Regions from separate parts of the Streptomyces sp. ME02-8801-2C genome, predicted to be linked through region 3. Evidence: riboswitches for the same ligand, from Rfam matches in the RefSeq annotation. Region 3 holds a riboswitch; each other region holds the start of a gene.
What was found. A riboswitch is a leader RNA that binds a small molecule or an ion and turns the genes downstream of it on or off. The one in region 3 is predicted to bind thiamine pyrophosphate.

Region 1 (5,559 bases), on a different contig from region 3:
AACCGCTCGACGAAGGACACGTCGGCGGCGAGCGAGGGGTGCATCACCTTGAGGGCGAGCACGCGGTCGAGGCGGGTGTCCACGGCCCGGTAGACCGTGGCCATCCCGCCGACCGCGATCCGCGCGTCCACGCGATAGCGACCGTCGAGCACCTGCCCGACGAGAGGGTCCTGAAGGGTCGTGTCCACGCAGGCGAGTGTACGAGCCGTCACTGACAGGGCCGCGATCTCACTCGGGAAAGCAGCAGGACTGAAGCCGACCTGTGACGCGAACCGAGACGGAGAGCCGCCGACGGTGGGAAGCCCCCACCGGAGAGCTCCCCTTGCCAGCGGGCTGGAAACGGGCGGTGCGCGGGTGGGAGATCAAAAATTGGGCCGCTCCGGATCCAGCACGGCCAGCCCCTCCGCAGGAGACGACGCCTCGGCGAAGTGACGCCGCGGAATCCGCCCCGCCCGGTAGGCCAACCGCCCCGCCTCCACCCCGCTCCGCATGGCGGCAGCCATCAGCACGGGTTCCTGAGCCCGGGTGACCGCCGACGCCAGCATCACCCCCGCACACCCCAGCTCCATCGCCAGCGCCACGTCCGACGCCGTCCCCGCCCCCGCGTCCAGAATCACCGGCACACGCGCGTGCTCCACGATCAGCTGGAAGTTGTGCGGGTTGCGGATCCCCAGCCCCGACCCGATCGGCGACCCGAGCGGCATGATCGCGGCGCACCCGACGTCCTCCAGCTTGCGTGCCAGCACCGGATCGTCGTTCGTGTACGGCAGCACCGTGAACCCGTCGTCCACCAGCACCTCCGCCGCGTCCAGCAGTTCGATGGGATCCGGCAGCAGCGTCCGCTCGTCGGCGATGACCTCCAGTTTCACCATGTCCGTACCGAGCGCCTCCCGGGCCAGCCGGGCCGTCAGCACGGCCTCGCCGGCGGTGAAGCATCCCGCCGTGTTGGGCAGCACCTGGATGCCGAGCCGTTCCAGCACCGACAGCACCGACCCGTGCACCGAGGGATCGACGCGCCGCATCGCGACGGTCGTCAGTTCCGTGCCCGAGGCCACCAGGGCCCGTTCCAGCACCTCGAGGCTGGGCGCGCCCCCCGTACCCATGATCAGCCGGGACGCGAAGGCCGTACCACCGAGGACAAAGGGATCGTCGGCCATGGTTCAGCCTCCCTGGACGGCGGTGAGGACCTCGACGCGGTCTCCCTCGGCGAGGGGGGTCGAGGACCAACGCGCGCGTGGGACGACGGTTTCGTTGAGCGCGGCGGCCACACCGGAAGGCGCCGGGGTGAGGGTCTTCACCAGCGCGTCGAGCGCGGTACCGGCGGACACCTCTTGCTGCCGGCCGTTGACCAGGATGTTCAGGGAATGGCTCATGCGAACTGCTCCATGCGTACGGCGTGGACGGCGTCGAACCGTCGAGGGGTGAAGGCGCGGGCCTCGTCCGGCAGTTCACCGGTGGCCAGGGCGGCGGCCATCGCGTCTCCGGTGACCGGCGTCAGCAGCACGCCGTTGCGGTAGTGCCCGGTGGCCACCAGAAGCCCGTCCAGCGCGGTCGGGCCCAGCAGCGGCGCGTTGTCGGGGGAGCCGGGGCGCAGTCCCGCGCGGGTCTCCGTCAGCGGCAACTCGGTGATCCCGGGGACGAGTTCGTGGGCGTCGCGCAGCAGCTCGTAGACACCGCCCGCCGTGACGGTGGTGTCCCAGCCCAGCTCCTCGCTGGTCGCCCCGACGACCAGCTCACCGTTCTCGCGCGGCACCAGATAGACCTGGCTGCCGCGCACCACGGCCCGCACGGTCCGGCTCAGGAAGGGCGCGTACCGCTGCGGCACGGTCACCCGCAACACTTGCCCCTTCACGGGCCGTACGGGTGGCAGCACAGCCTCCGGGACTCCCGCGAGCCGTCCGCTGAGGCTGCCCCCGGCCAGCACGACCGACCCGGCGGCCAGTTCGTCGCCGTCCGAGTCCGTGACCCCCACGGCCCGCCCCCGCCGTACCTCGAGCCGTTCGGCCCAGGTCCGGCGCAGCACGACCCCGGCGCGCTCGCACGCGGCCACCAGCGCCCCGGCCAGCCGTCGCGGATCGATCTGGTGGTCGCCGTCCACCCGCAGCCCCCCGCGCACGCCCGGCGCGAGCATCGGCTCCAGGCGCCGGCATTCGCGCCCGGACAGCCACTCCGACTGCAGGCCGGAGCGCTGTTGCAGGGCGTGCAGTTCGCGCAGCTCGGCGCGGTCGTCGGCGTCGAGCGCGACGGCGAGGGTGCCGCAGCGGCGGTAGCCGAGGTCATGACCGGTCAGCTCGGTGAGCTCGGCGACGAAGTCCGGATAGCGGCGGGCCGACTCCAGGTTCAGCCCCAGCAGGGTCTGCTCCCCGTGGTGCAGTTCGGTGACGGCGGCCAGCATCCCGGCCGCCACCTGCGCGGCCCCGCCGCCCGGCACGGGATCCACGACGGTCGTGGCGAGCCCGCGCTGCGCGGCCCGCCAGGCCGTCACCAGCCCGATGATCCCGCCGCCGACGACCACGACGTCCGAGGTGTGTGTACGCGACATGGGCGTCCAGCCCCTCCCTTCGCCGGCATGACCCGGATCAGGTTCGTACGGTCGGAGGCCGCCCAGCCTCCCTCTCAGCCCGGTGCGTCCGGGCTCCCGCGAGTGCTTACGCTGGTCACCCTAGCCCGCAGTGCGACGCCCATGTAAGGGAGCCCGTCCCCATGCCCCGCTCGCTCGACGGCCTCGTCCTCGCCCCTGTCACGGACCAGGCCCCAGGTCAGGTGGGGACGCGCACCCGGTTCACCTACCACGAGCGAAACGGCGAGATCTGGGCCGAGTACGCGGGCGGCGATGTCGTACGCGGCCATCTCGTGGGTACACGGGAAGGTGACCGGCTCGACTTCCGGTACGTGCAGCTGAAGCGCGACGGGACGACGTCCTCGGGCCACTGTGTGTCCGAGGTGACCGAACTGCCCGACGGGCGGCTGCGGTTGGCGGAGACCTGGGAGTGGGAGTCGCAGCCGGGCAGTGGGACGAGCGTGGTGGAACAGGTCGAGCGCGTGGTTGTGGAGTAGGTCACTGACCGCGCCCACTGACTGACAATTTGTCAGTTGTCTATGGTGATCGGGTGAGCGAGCAGACGCAGGCACAGGACACACCGGGCGGGCTGCGGGCGCGGCGCGTGGTCGTCGTGGGCGCGGGCATGGCCGGGGTGCAGACCGCGGTCGCCCTGCGGGAGCAGGGGTTCACGGGCACCGTCACGCTGCTGGGTGCCGAGCCCCATCAGCCGTACGACCGGCCGCCCCTGTCCAAGGCCGTACTGCTGGGCAAGGCGGAGGACTCCGCCTTCGACGTCGACTTCGAGGCCCTCGGTATCGAACTGCTGCTCGGGTGCGAGGTGCTGGGCGTCCGAGGCGCCGAACATGAACTGGACACCGCCGAGGGGCCCGTCCCGTACGACGTCCTGGTCCTCGCGACCGGCGCCGAACCGATCCGGCTGCCGGGCACCGAGGGCGTACCCGGGGTGCATCTGCTGCGGACCCTCGACGACGCCGAGCGGCTGCGGCCGGTCCTCGCACGTCAGCATGACATCGTGGTCGTCGGGGCGGGCTGGATCGGCGCCGAGTTCGCCACCGCCGCCCGCGAGGCCGGCTGCTCCGTCACCGTCGTGGAGGCCGCCGACCGGCCGCTCGCGGGCGCCCTGCCCGCCGAGGTGGCCGCGCCGATGGCCGCCTGGTACGCCGACAGCGGCGCCTCGCTGCGCACCCACGCGCGCGTGGCACGCGTCGAGCCCGGCGCGGTGGTGCTCGACGACGGCTCGCGGCTGCCCGCAGGCGCCGTCGTCGTCGGCATCGGGGCCCGCCCGGCCACGGCCTGGCTCACGGGCTCGGGGATCACCCTGGGCGAGCACCGCGAGGTCGTCGCCGACGACCATCTGCGCACCTCCCAGGCGGACGTCTACGCGGTCGGCGACTGCGCCTCCTTCCCCTCGGGAAGGTACGGCCGACGTCTTCTGGTCCACCACTGGGACAACGCCCTCCAGGGACCCCGTACGGTCGCCGCCAACATCATCGGGGAGTCCCCGGCGGTCTACGACCCCGTCCCGTACTTCTGGTCGGAGCAGTTCGGCCGCTTCGTCCAGTACGTCGGCCACCACCAGTCCGCCGACACCACCCTGTGGCGCGGCGACCCGGCCGGGCCCGCCTGGACGGTCTGCTGGCTGCGCGAGGGCCGCCTGGCCGCCCTGCTGGCCGTGGGCCGCCCCCGGGACCTGGCCCAGGGGCGCCGGCTGATCGAGGCGGGCACCCTGATGGACGCCGAGGCCCTGACGGACCCCTCCCGGCCACTGAAGGCGGCCACGGCGTAGGGCCGGGCGTTGCCCGACGCGGCTCGACACCATCACAACGGCGCAGGTCACAGGGGTCCCGCTTCCGACTGTCAGTGCGGGATGGCAGGCTTGTCCCGTGACCGAGATTGACGCAAAGATCGATGCTCTCGTCCCCGCCTGGCTCACGCTGCCCGACATCGCGGAAATCCTCGACATCGAGGTGACACGCGTCCGGCAGTTGGTCAAGGAGGGCCAAGTGATCGCCGTACGCCGTGGCGAGAACCGCGCGCTGCACGTCCCCGCCGCCTTCATCGACGGGGCCGAGCAGAAGGTCGTCAAGGGCCTCACCGGCACCCTGACGCTCCTGAGGGACGACGGCTTCTCCGACGAAGAGATGCTCGAGTGGCTCTTCACTCCCGACCCGAGCCTGCCCGGCACCCCCGCGCAGGCCCTCAGCGAGAATCGCGGCACGGAGGTGAAGCGCCGGGCCCAGGCGCTCGCCGTCTGATCCGACCAGCCGCCGGTGTGCGGGCCTCGGCCCGCACACCACCACACAGGGGCGCGCCCGGGTGAACACCCAGGGGCGCGCCCATGGGGGGACACGTATGCCCGAGACGACCGACACCGTGCCCGGGGCGAGCGCCGGTACCGCCCGTGCGCGGCTCGCCGACGCCCGGGTCTATCTCTGCACGGACGCCCGCAGACGGCAGGGCGACCTCGCCGAGTTCCTCGACGCCGTCCTGGCCGGCGGGGTCGACATCGTGCAGCTGCGCGACAAGGGCATGGAGGCGGCCGAGGAACTGGACCACCTCCAGGTCTTCGCCGACGCCTGCGCCCGGCACGGCAAGCTCCTCGCCGTCAACGACCGCGCGGACGTCGCCCACGCCGCCGGTGCCGACGTACTTCATCTCGGCCAGGGCGACCTCCCCGTCCCGGCGGCCCGCGCGATCCTCGGCCCCGACGTCCTCATAGGCCGCTCCACGCACGCCGAGTCCGAGGCCGAGGCGGCCGCCGTCCAGGAGGGCGTCGACTACTTCTGCACGGGCCCCTGCTGGCCCACCCCCACCAAACCGGGCCGCCACGCCCCCGGCCTCGACCTGGTCCGCCACACGGCCGGGCTCGCCACCGAGCGTCCCTGGTTCGCCATCGGCGGCGTCGACCTGGGCAACCTGGACGAGGTGCTGGCGGCGGGCGCCACCCGCGTGGTCGTCGTACGGGCGATCACCGAGGCGACCGACCCGGGCGCGGC
Region 2 (5,559 bases), on a different contig from region 3:
CCGCGTCGAGGGGTTGGAGTCCGGCGACCGCCCGCAGCAGCGTCGACTTTCCGCTGCCACTGGGGCCGAGCACGCACACGGTCTCGTGCTCGGCGACATCGAGGCCGACGCCGTCGAGCACGGGCCGCGACCCGAACCGTACGGTCGCTCCGTCGAGACTGAGCATGGTCAGAACTCCCCCGTCCGGTCGGTCCGCAGCCGCTCCAGCACGAGCAGGGCCACCGCGCACACCAGCATCAAGATCGTCGAAAGGGCCATCGCCTGGCCGTAGTTGAGGTCGCCGGGGCGGCCCAGCAGACGGGCCACGGCGACCGGCAGGGTCGGGTTGTCGGGCCGGGCGATGAACACGGTCGCCCCGAACTCGCCCAGCGACACGGCGAACGCGAACCCGGCGGCGACCAGCAGCGCCCGCCGCACGATCGGCAGATCGACCTCCCGCCAGACCCGCCACGGCGACGCCCCGAGCACGGCCGCCGCCTCCCTCAGCCGCCCGTCCACGGCCCGCAGCACCGGCAGCATGGTCCGCACCACGAACGGCACCCCGACCAGTGCCTGCGCCAGCGGTACCAGGATCCAGCTGCTGCGCAGATCGAGCGGCGGCTCGTCGAGCGCGATCAGGAACCCGAACCCGACGGTCACCGCCGACACCCCGAGCGGCAGCATCAACAGTGCGTCGAACCCCCGTACGAGCCGCCCGGCATCGCGCCGGGTGAGCGCCACGGCGGCCAGCGACCCGACGACGACGGCGATGGCTGTGGCGGCGACGGCGTACTGGAGTGAGTTCCCGATGGCGGCGATCGGCGCCACCAGGAAGATGCCCGAGTCGTCGTGGGTGAGCGCCCGGTAGTAGCCGAGGCCCGCGCCGCCCGGCGTGGCGAACGACCGCTGCACGAGCACGGCGAGCGGCAGCACCAGCAGGAGGGCGATGCTGGCCAGCACCCCGCCGAGCAGCGCCCACTGACCCCGGCCGCGGGGCCTGCGGGCGGTCGTCTCCGGTGCCACGAGCCGCAGCGCGCTCTCCCGCCGCCGTACCGTCCCGGCGTGCACGGCGAGGATCGCGCCCACCGCCACGAACTGCACGATCGTCAGCACGGCGGCCGTACCGAGGTCGAAGATCTCCGAGGTCTGCCGGTAGATCTCCACCTCGAGGGTGGCGAAGGTGGGCCCGCCGAGGATCTGCACCACTCCGAAAGAGGTGAAGGTGAAGAGGAAGACCATGAGCGCGGCGGCGGCGACGGCGGGTGCGAGGGCGGGCAGCGTGACCTGCCGCCAGGCTGTGAACCGCGAGGCGCCGAGCATCCTCGCGGCCTCCTCCTGCCGTGGGTCGAGCTGCGCCCAGAGCCCGCCGACCGTCCGTACGACGACGGCGTAGTTGAAGAAGACATGCGCGAGCAGGATCGCCCACACGGTCGTGTCCAGCCGTACGCCCCACAGCTCGTCGAGCAGCCCGCCACGCCCGACCAGTGCCAGGAACGCCGTACCGACCACGACGGTCGGCAGTACGAAGGGCACGGTCACCACGGCCCGCAGAATCTGCTTGCCCCTGAAATCGAAGCGCGCGAAGACATACGCGCCGGGGAGTGCGATCAGCAGCGTGAGCGCGGTGGACGCGAACGCCTGCCAGACGGTGAACCAGAGCACGCGCCGGATGCCGGAGTCGCCGAGCACGTCCCCCAGCTGTCCCAGCCGCCAGACCCCGTCGACGTGCAGACCGCGCGCGACGATCGCGGCGACGGGATAGGCGAAGAAGAGCGCGAAGAAGACGACGGGCAGCGCGAGCAGGGCACCGCGCAGAGCGGCGCCCCGCCTGCGCGCGAGCGCCCCGGCTACTTCAGTACGAGCGATGTCCACGACTTGACCCACTGGTCACGGTGTTCGGCGATCTTCGCGGGGTCCATGGTCTCGGGGTCCTTGGCCTGCGGCCCGTACTCGGTGAACTCGGCGGGCACCTCGGCGCCCTCGCGTACCGGGTACACGAACATGTTGAGCGGCATGTCCTCCTGGAAGGTCTTGCCGACCAGGAAGTCGAGCAGCGCCTTGCCGCCAGCGCTGTTCTTCGCGTTGCTGAGCAGCCCCGCGTACTCGATCTGCCGGAAGCAGGTGCCCATCGCGACCCCGGTCGGAGCGGCGGTCGGCTTCGGGTCGGCGAAGATCACCTCGGCGGGCGGCGAGGATGCGTACGAGACGACGAGGGGCCGGTCGCCCTTGGCCTTCTTGCCGCCGGCCGACCCGGAGAACTCCTCGTTGTACGCCTGCTCCCAGCCGTCGACCACCTTCACACCGTTGGCCTGCAGCTTGGCCCAGTAGCCGCTCCAGCCGTCATCCCCGTACTTGGCGGCGCTGCCGAGCAGGAACCCGAGTCCGGGCGAGGAGGTGGAGGCGTTCTCGGTGACGAGGAGGTCCTTGTAGGCGGGCTTGACCAGATCGTCGAAGGACTCGGGCGGGGTCAGCTTGTGCTCGCTGAACCAGGCCTTGTCGTAGTTGACGCAGATGTCGCCGGTGTCGATCGGGGTGACCCGGTGCTTGTCGTCGTCCGTCCGGTACGCGGGCAGGATCGCGTCGGCGTCCTTCACCTCGTACGACTGGAACAGGCCGTTGTCGAGCGCGCGGGAGAGCAGGGTGTTGTCGACGCCGAAGAAGACGTCGCCCTGCGGGTTGTCCTTGGTGAGGATCGCCTTGTTGACGGCCTGCCCGGCGTCGCCGTCCTTGAGGACCCTGACCTTGTACCCGGACTGCTTCTCGAAGGCGGCGAGGACGCCCTTCGAAACGGCCCACGAGTCGTGGCTGACCAGGGTGACGGTCTTGCTTTCCGCAGCCGAACCGCTGCCGCTGTCCTCGGACCCGCACGCGGACAGCGCGACCAGCCCGAGCCCGACGGCAAGGGCCGTGACCTGCTTGGTGATGCTCACTGGATTCTTCCTCCTGGGATGACCAGGAAGAGACGCGGCCCTGCCCGGACCCCATGACGGGTTCCGGGCAGGGCGCAACAGCTTGAGTGATGACCGAACTTCCTACCCAGAATGACCTGGGCGAGGTTCAGAGGGTCTGCGGGCTGTCCCGCACTCTCAGCGCTGTGGCGCTCCCCTGTCGGAATATGAAGGTATGTAGGTACGACGTAAGACTACCGCTCGGTGGCCGCCAGCTGACCGCACGCCCCGTCGATCTCCTGCCCTCGGGTGTCCCGAACGGTCACGGGCACCCCGTGCGCGGCGATGGCCTCGACGAACGCCTTCTCGTCCTCGGGCCGCGAGGCCGTCCACTTGGACCCCGGAGTGGGGTTCAGCGGAATCAGGTTGACGTGCACGGGCTTGCCCCTGAGCAGCCGCCCGAGCCGGTCACCACGCCAGGCCTGGTCGTTGATGTCCCTGATCAGCGCGTACTCGATGGACAGCCGACGCCCCGACTTCGCCGCGTACTCCCACCCGGCGTCGAGGACCTCGCGCACCTTCCACCGTGTGTTCACGGGTACGAGGGTGTCGCGCAGCTCGTCGTCCGGCGCGTGCAGGGAGATCGCGAGCCGGCACTTGAAGCCCTCGTCGGAGAACCGGTGGATGGCCGGCACCAGCCCGACGGTCGAGACGGTGATCCCCCGCTGCGACAGCCCGACACCGTCCGGCTCGGGGTCGGTCAGCGCACGGATGGCACCGACGACACGCTTGTAGTTGGCCAGGGGCTCGCCCATGCCCATGAACACGATGTTGGAGAGCCGCGCGGGCCCACCGGGAATCTCCCCGTCCCGAAGCGCACGCATCCCGGCCACGATCTGGTGCACGATCTCGGCGGTGGACAGGTTCCGGTCGAGCCCCGCCTGCCCGGTCGCGCAGAACGGGCAGTTCATCCCGCACCCCGCCTGCGAGCTGATGCACATGGTCACCCGGTCCGGGTAGCGCATGAGCACCGACTCGACGAGCGTCCCGTCGACCATCCGCCACAGGGTCTTGCGGGTGGTGTCCTGGTCGGTCGACAGATGACGCACGACCGTCATCAGCTCGGGAAGCAGCGCCTCCTGGAGCTTGCCGCGCGAGGCGGCCGGGATGTTCGTCCACTCGGCCGGGTCGTGCGCGAACCGCCCGAAGTAGTGCTGCGAGAGCTGCTTGGCACGAAACGGCTTCTCACCGATCGCGGCAACGGCCTCTTTACGCTCGGCGGGCGTGAGATCGGCAAGATGCCGCGGCGGCTTCTGAGCTCCGCGCGGGGCGACGAATGTGAGTTCTCCTGGCTTAGGCATGGCTGTACCAGTGTCGCAGACATCCGGCCACCCCCTCACCGCCCTGTGGACAACCTCAGGCGCGGAGACAAAACCCCAGCTCGGCAGCCGTCCGCCTGCTCACCGCGGCGCAGCCGCCATCACCCCCCGAAGCTCCGCCACCTCCCGCTCCAGCTCGCGGTAGTGGTCGCTGACCTTCTGCCGGGCCGTCGGTGTGACGCGGCCCCCGTCCAGTTCGGTCAGCCGGTCGCCCAGGGCGGTGAGGCCTGTCTGCCAGTCGTGCCAGCCGTCGGCGCCCTGGGCTGCGGCCAGCTCGCCCCGGGCCGCGCGCAGGGCCTCGTGGGCCCCCTCGCGCAGCGGGACCAGGTCGGCGCGCAGCCGTTCGGTGCGTTCGCGGAGGTAGACGAGGGACTCGCCGTATCCGGCGAACGTCTCCCGCAGCTCGGTCATCGACCTGACCTGGTCCCCGAGCGCCTCCAGCCAGGGCAGGGCCACCTCGACGCCGTGCTCGGCCGCCCCGACGGTCGCCGTACGGACCTCGAGGTAGTTCTGGGACACTCCGTCCAGGTCGGCGAAGACACTCATCGCGCCGAGCGTCTGCTCGCGGATGGTGTCCGAAGGGAGTCCGTCCCCCCGGTCGAGCAGCGCCTCGATCCGCTCCAGCTCGCCCCGCACCGCCCTGCGCAGCTCCAGCAGCGCCTGATGAGCCGCGTCGGCGGTCTCGACCGGGCCGGCGACAGCCGCCAGCCCCTCGGCCTGCCGCTGGCGTCTTGCCCGACTACGCCCCCACATGCACGCCACCCCTTCCGGACGGATCGACCGCACTGAAGTCGATCTTAGGTTCGAAAGGGGTGGTTTCAGGCCGTCGGAGGTCTTTCACACGAAACCCGGACCGTACTGGAACATTCCGGCCGCCCTCAGCCCACGAAGGCGACGAACAGCAGCCACACGACAGGAGCCGTGGGAAGCAGCGAGTCCAGCCGGTCCATGATGCCGCCGTGTCCCGGCAGCAGCGTGCCCATGTCCTTGATGCCCAGGTCCCGCTTGATCATGGACTCGCCGAGGTCGCCGAGCGTCGCGCTGACCGCGACCGCGAGGCCCAGCAGCAGTCCCTGCCACCAGGTGCCGTCGTCGATCACGTACGCCATCAGCAGCGCGCCCGCCACCATCGCGAACGCGACCGCGCCGAACAGCCCCTCGCGGGTCTTGCCGGGGCTGATGCGCGGGGCGAGCTTGTGCTTGCCGAAGCGCCAGCCGATCGCGTACGCGCCCGTGTCGCTGACGACGGTCAGGAGGAGGTACGTCATGACGCGCTGCGCACCGTCGTCGGCGGTGAGCATCATCGCGACGAA
Region 3 (5,559 bases):
TTCGGGCGCGAGCTGCTGATCGATGGCGTGGGGCGACCGTGCGGGGACGGGGATGTGCGGATCTCGCCCGCCGACAGCGAGGTCCTGGGCGAGGTGCTGATCCGGCTTCAGGTCGGCGGTGACCAGGCGCTGTTCCGCTCGGGTGCGGCGCCGCTGGTGGCGTTCCTCGACCGTACGGACAAGCTTGTGCCGCTGGGGCAGGAGCGTTCCCTCGCCGACTTCGACGCCCACCTCGACGAGGCGCTGGACCGCATTCTGGCGGAGGAACAGAGCGCGGGCTGAACCGGGTCCCGGGAGAGCTCCCGACGGTGGTGTAACGCTTCTCCTCGGAGGCAGGAGAAGCGCGCGGCCGTAGTCCAGGCGCGCGGTCTGTGTGCCCTACGGCTCAGTCAGTGCTTGCGGCGACGGCCCTTCCCGGCGCGGGCCTGGGCCGCGGCTCCCGCGCCCGCTTCAGCCCCGGCTGCGGGCCCTCCTCCGAGTCCCGTTCCCCCTGCCCCCGCTGTGGCGGCGAGCGGTTCCGTACCCGGGCGGTCGGCCGAGACCATCAGCGCAGCCAGGAGGGTGGTCACCGGTACGGACGCGACCAGGCCGATCGAGCCCACCAGGGTCCGTACGATCTCCTCCGCGACGAGTTCACTGTTGGCGACCGCCCCGACGCTGCTCTGGGCGATGGAGAAGAGCAGCAGCAGCGGCAACGCGGCGCCCGCGTAGGCGAGGACGAGGGTGTTGACGACGGACGCGATGTGGTCGCGGCCGATACGGATACCGGCGCGGTACAGCCCGCGCCACCCCATCGTCGGGTTGGCCTCGTGAAGCTCCCAGACCGCCGATGTCTGCGTGACCGTCACATCGTCCAGGACGCCGAGCGAACCGATGATGACGCCGGCCAGCAGCAGACCGCTCATGTCGATGGACGGATACAGGCCATGGATCAGGCCCGTGTTGTCGTCCGTGTTGCCGGTCAGCGCGGCCCAGCCGATGAACATCGAGCCCAGGATGCCGATCAGTACCAGCGAGATCAGGGTCCCGAGCACTGCCACCGACGTACGGGCCGAGAGGCCATGGCACATGTAGAGCGCGATGAGCATGATGGCGCTGGCCCCGACGACCGCCACGATCAGCGGGTTCGAGCCCTGCAGAATCGCCGGCAGGATGAAGAAGGTCAGCACCATGAAGCTGACGGCCAGCGCGACCAGCGCCATCACACCGCGCATGCGTCCGACGACCACGACGGCGAGCGCGAAGATCCCGGCCAGCAGGGCCATGGGGAAGCGGCGGTTCACGTCGGCCACCGAGTACTGGAGGTCCTTCGGCGCCGAGGGCTCGTAGGCCACCACGACCTTCTCGCCCTCGTGCAACTGCCGTGACTGGTCCGGCTGGACGATCTCCGTGAACGTACGGCCCTTGTCGTTGCCGGTGTCGACCCGGATCGTCGCCCGCTTGCACTCGCCGGTCGCCTGCTGCTGTGCGTAGGAGCCCTCGGCGGTGGACGTGCCGCCGGTCGGGGTGTCCCCCGAGGCGTTGACGGACTTGCAGTCGACTGCGACGACCTCGGTGACCGTGGCCTCCTGGGTCTGCCGGTCGAATCCCACGCCGGTGCGCTCGTGTGCCGGGGCACCCCCGGGCCACAACACCGCCAGCCCGACCACGACCGCCGCGGCGAAGGGGATCAGAATCGCCCCGATGATCTTCCGCAAGTGGATGGACACAGGGGCGGCCGGGCCATGACTGTGACTGTGGCCGTGCGAGTGGCCGTCGTGATGGTCGTCGGGTCCGGGGCCGCCACCGTGCCCGGGCCCTCCTCCCCCGTGCGAGTCACCCGGACCGGGACCGTGCCCGCCACCGGAACTGCCGCCAGGCCCGCCACGGTCTCCGTCCCCCTGCCCGTGGCCGTGGTGCGCATAGTGCCCAGGGTCGGCGCTCTGTCCCCGGCCGGTTCCGTGATCGTGTCCACCGCCTGCTCCCGGACCAGGACCTCGACCGCCGTCGGAAACGGGAAAGGGGTCGAACTGACCGGTCCCCGGCCCCTCAGCCCCGAAATCCGGGCCCTGACGGCCATCGGGGCTCCTACGGCCGCCTTGACCCGTGCGCGCTGCCGGCCCGTAGCCGCGGTCGAACGTCCGGCCGGGACCGTATCCGGGACCGCCTCTCGAACCGGTCGCTCCGCCGGTGCCGCCGTCTGCGCTGCCCGGTCCGGAGCCGCGCTGGGCACCGCTTCCGCGCGGGGGCTCGGAGGACGGGTACGGGGGTCCTTGCGTCGTGGTCACCGCCCGATCATCGCAAGAACGGCAGGGGCCCTCTGTTCACCTCGCCCAAATTAACGCTAGCGTGGAGGCACCTTTGCACACGCGGGAGCTCGGAGCACCGGGCTGAGAGGGCGCTGACCTCCGTCTTAGCAATGTTTCACGTGGAACATCGTGGAACGAGTGATGTTTCACATGAAACATCGGCAGACGGGATCCGCTGCGTCGACCGCTGAACCTGTTACCGGGTAATGCCGGCGTAGGGAGTAGGTCTCATGACCATCAAGGACACACGCACGCCTGCCTCCGTCCAGGACGAACAGCCCGTTGAGGGCAATGAGTCCCAGGGGGCCGGGAAGTCCATCGGCTGGCACAAAGGGTATGTCGAGGGCTCCCGCCCCGACCTTCGGGTGCCAGTCCGACAGGTGCATCTCACCAACGGGAAGTCGGTCACTCTGTACGACACTTCCGGTCCGTACACCGATCCGCTGGTCGACACCGACGTCCGCCGGGGACTGGCTCCGCTGCGCGACAACTGGATCATCGCCCGTGGCGACACCGAGGAGTACGCGGGCCGTCCCGTCCGTCCGGAGGACGACGGGATCAAACACACCTCGCCGCGCGGAGGGCTCAGGAACCTCGACGCGGTGTTCCCGGGACGGCCCCGGCAGCCGCGCCGGAGCCGGAGCGGTCAGGCGGTGACGCAACTCGCGTACGCCCGCCGCGGGGAGACAACGCCCGAGATGGAGTTCGTGGCCGTCCGGGAGAACGTCGACCCCGAGGTGGTCCGTGAGGAGATCGCAGCCGGGCGTGCCGTGCTGCCCGCGAACGTCAACCATCCGGAGATCGAGCCGATGATCATCGGCAAACGATTTCTGGTGAAGGTCAACGCCAACATCGGCAACTCCGCGGTCACCTCCTCCATCGAGGAAGAGGTCGAGAAGATGACCTGGGCGACGCGCTGGGGCGCCGACACGGTCATGGACCTGTCGACCGGCCGCAATATCCACACCACCCGTGAATGGGTGCTGCGCAACTCTCCTGTTCCCATCGGCACAGTGCCGCTCTACCAGGCGTTGGAGAAGGTGGACGGCCGGGCCGAGGAACTCACCTGGGAGATCTACAAGGACACGGTCATCGAACAGGCCGAACAGGGCGTGGACTACATGACCGTCCACGCGGGCGTCCGCCTGGCGTACGTACCGCTCACCGCCAACCGCAAGACCGGCATCGTCTCGCGCGGTGGCTCGATCATGGCGGCCTGGTGTCTCGCGCACCACAAGGAGTCGTTCCTGTACGAGAATTTCGAAGAACTGTGCGAGATTCTCGCCGCGTACGACGTCACGTACTCACTCGGCGACGGACTGCGGCCCGGATCGATCGCCGACGCCAACGACCAGGCACAGTTCGCGGAGTTGCGGACGCTCGGGGAACTCAACAGGATCGCGAAGCGTTTTCACGTACAGACGATGATCGAAGGCCCGGGCCACGTCCCGATGCACAAGATCAAGGAGAACATCGACCTCCAGCAGGAGATCTGTGATGAAGCACCGTTCTATACGCTCGGCCCGCTGACGACGGACGTCGCGCCGGCGTACGACCACATCACTTCCGGTATCGGTGCCGCGATGATCGCTTGGTGGGGCACGGCCATGCTCTGCTATGTCACACCCAAGGAGCACTTGGGTCTGCCCAATCGTGACGACGTCAAGACGGGTGTCATCACCTACAAGATCGCCGCCCACGCAGCCGACCTCGCCAAAGGGCACCCAGGTGCGCAGGAATGGGATGACGCGCTGTCCGACGCCCGCTTCGAGTTCCGGTGGGAGGACCAGTTCAACCTGGCGCTCGACCCGGACACGGCACGCGAGTTCCACGACGAGACCCTGCCGGCGGAACCCGCCAAGACGGCCCACTTCTGTTCGATGTGCGGACCGAAGTTCTGCAGCATGAAGATCAGCCAGAGCATCACCGAGCAGTTCGGTGGTACCGCGGCTGCGGGGGCGACGGCTGAGGAGGTCGCCGAGGGGATGCTTCAGAAATCGAAGGAGTTTGCGGCAAGCGGAAACCGGGTGTACCTGCCGCTGGCGGACTGAGCGGATCAGTACTCGGTCGAACCCGCGGCCTGTCCGCAGGCCGTGGGTTCGACGGGCAGCCCGGATGGTGAGGCGGCGTCAGCGGCCGCCCTCTCCAGCTGAGTCCTGGGTTCGCCCACAGCCCAGAGTTCCGTGCCTCGTATCCGGAGACCCGCCGGTCACTCCGGCGGGTGGTCCGGGCCTCCGAAGTCCGGGCTGGTGAAGTCCGGGCTCGTGAAGCTGGGGCGGTGGTGGCTCGTCGTCGGGCCGCCGTCGGGGCTGGTGAAGCCGGGCCGGTTGTAGCCGAGTTGGGGCATACGGCCGGTGGTGGGTTGCGGGGCCGGCTTGCGCTTCATCGCCGCGGTACCGGGGTCGGCGAGGGCCTCGCGGAGGAACGGCAGGATGCCGCGCTCCAACAGGGCCTCGCGCCAGGCTTCCCTGGCCAGCGCCACCTCCTCGGTCAGTTCGCCGTAGGCTCCGTCCTCCTCCGCTTCTGGGCTGTTGCGCAGGGCGGTGATGAGAAGGCCGACCGCGGCGACGAGTATCGCCACTGCGGTCACCGCACCGAACACCCATCCGGTCGTGAGCATGGTCTGGGCGAACGCCGGCTCGGGGTTGAGCATCTTGAGGATGTAGCCCACGAGCAGGAAGATCGCCGCCGCCGTGCCGGCGAGGACAGGAGCCAGGACCGCGACGACGGCGACGGCACCCGCCCCGGCGGTCTCGGCGGCCTCGCCCAGCGTGGTGGCGAGCCCCAACGTGCCCGCGCTCGACTCGGTGGAGCCGGTTTCGTGGACGGACGTCGGGGTGGACGGCGCCGGGTGGCGCAGTTCGTCGCGGACCTTCACGTAGTGCTGGTATTCGCTCGCCGCCGCGACCGTGATGAGAGCAGTGGCGTTGAGTGCCATGGTGCGCAGTTGTTCGGGGTTCAGCCGCTCACCGACGGCGGCCAGTTCCGGGCGGTGTGGGGCGGAGCGCAGCGCCTCATCGAGGATCCGCTCGTATTCCTGGCGGTCCTCGTTCAGCAGGTGCTGCGGAACGCTGTTCATGTGCATCCCCCGATGCTCCGTAGGGCTTGGGGCTCGGCATGCTGACGAGCCGTCGGGCAGAAACGGAGGGGAGCCTGCTACGGATAAGCCGATGGTAGAGCGGCGACGGCGCGCGGTGACAGGGGATTTGAAGAAATTGCCGTCCGACTGTCCCCCGTCCGGTGCGGTAGGTCGTCGAAGCACGTCTGTCCA

Region 1: another riboswitch for thiamine pyrophosphate. It lies ahead of thiO (glycine oxidase ThiO); the one in region 3 lies ahead of thiC (phosphomethylpyrimidine synthase ThiC).
Region 2: another riboswitch for thiamine pyrophosphate. It lies ahead of PV396_RS29560 (thiamine ABC transporter substrate-binding protein); the one in region 3 lies ahead of thiC (phosphomethylpyrimidine synthase ThiC).

The regions. Positions count from the first base shown of each region.
Region 1 covers NZ_JARAXP010000001.1:43,418-48,976, forward strand. Annotated here, with positions in the region: gene pknB (Stk1 family PASTA domain-containing Ser/Thr kinase) at 1-188, opposite strand, end outside; gene PV396_RS00210 (thiazole synthase) at 363-1,157, opposite strand; gene thiS (sulfur carrier protein ThiS) at 1,161-1,361, opposite strand; gene thiO (glycine oxidase ThiO) at 1,370-2,542, opposite strand; TPP riboswitch at 2,540-2,652, opposite strand; gene PV396_RS00225 (hypothetical protein) at 2,704-3,057, shown strand; gene PV396_RS00230 (FAD-dependent oxidoreductase) at 3,111-4,349, shown strand; gene PV396_RS00235 (Rv2175c family DNA-binding protein) at 4,447-4,818, shown strand; gene thiE (thiamine phosphate synthase) at 4,916-5,559, shown strand, end outside.
Region 2 covers NZ_JARAXP010000009.1:227,343-232,901, reverse strand. Annotated here, with positions in the region: gene PV396_RS29570 (ABC transporter ATP-binding protein) at 1-166, opposite strand, end outside; gene PV396_RS29565 (iron ABC transporter permease) at 169-1,851, opposite strand; gene PV396_RS29560 (thiamine ABC transporter substrate-binding protein) at 1,827-2,909, opposite strand; TPP riboswitch at 2,991-3,096, opposite strand; gene rlmN (23S rRNA (adenine(2503)-C(2))-methyltransferase RlmN) at 3,122-4,228, opposite strand; gene PV396_RS29550 (hypothetical protein) at 4,328-4,999, opposite strand; gene PV396_RS29545 (phosphatidate cytidylyltransferase) at 5,125-5,559, opposite strand, start outside.
Region 3 covers NZ_JARAXP010000005.1:573,621-579,179, forward strand. Annotated here, with positions in the region: gene PV396_RS19785 (SsgA family sporulation/cell division regulator) at 1-282, shown strand, start outside; gene PV396_RS19790 (YibE/F family protein) at 390-2,267, opposite strand; TPP riboswitch at 2,339-2,526, shown strand; gene thiC (phosphomethylpyrimidine synthase ThiC) at 2,519-4,339, shown strand; gene PV396_RS19800 (hypothetical protein) at 4,498-5,373, opposite strand.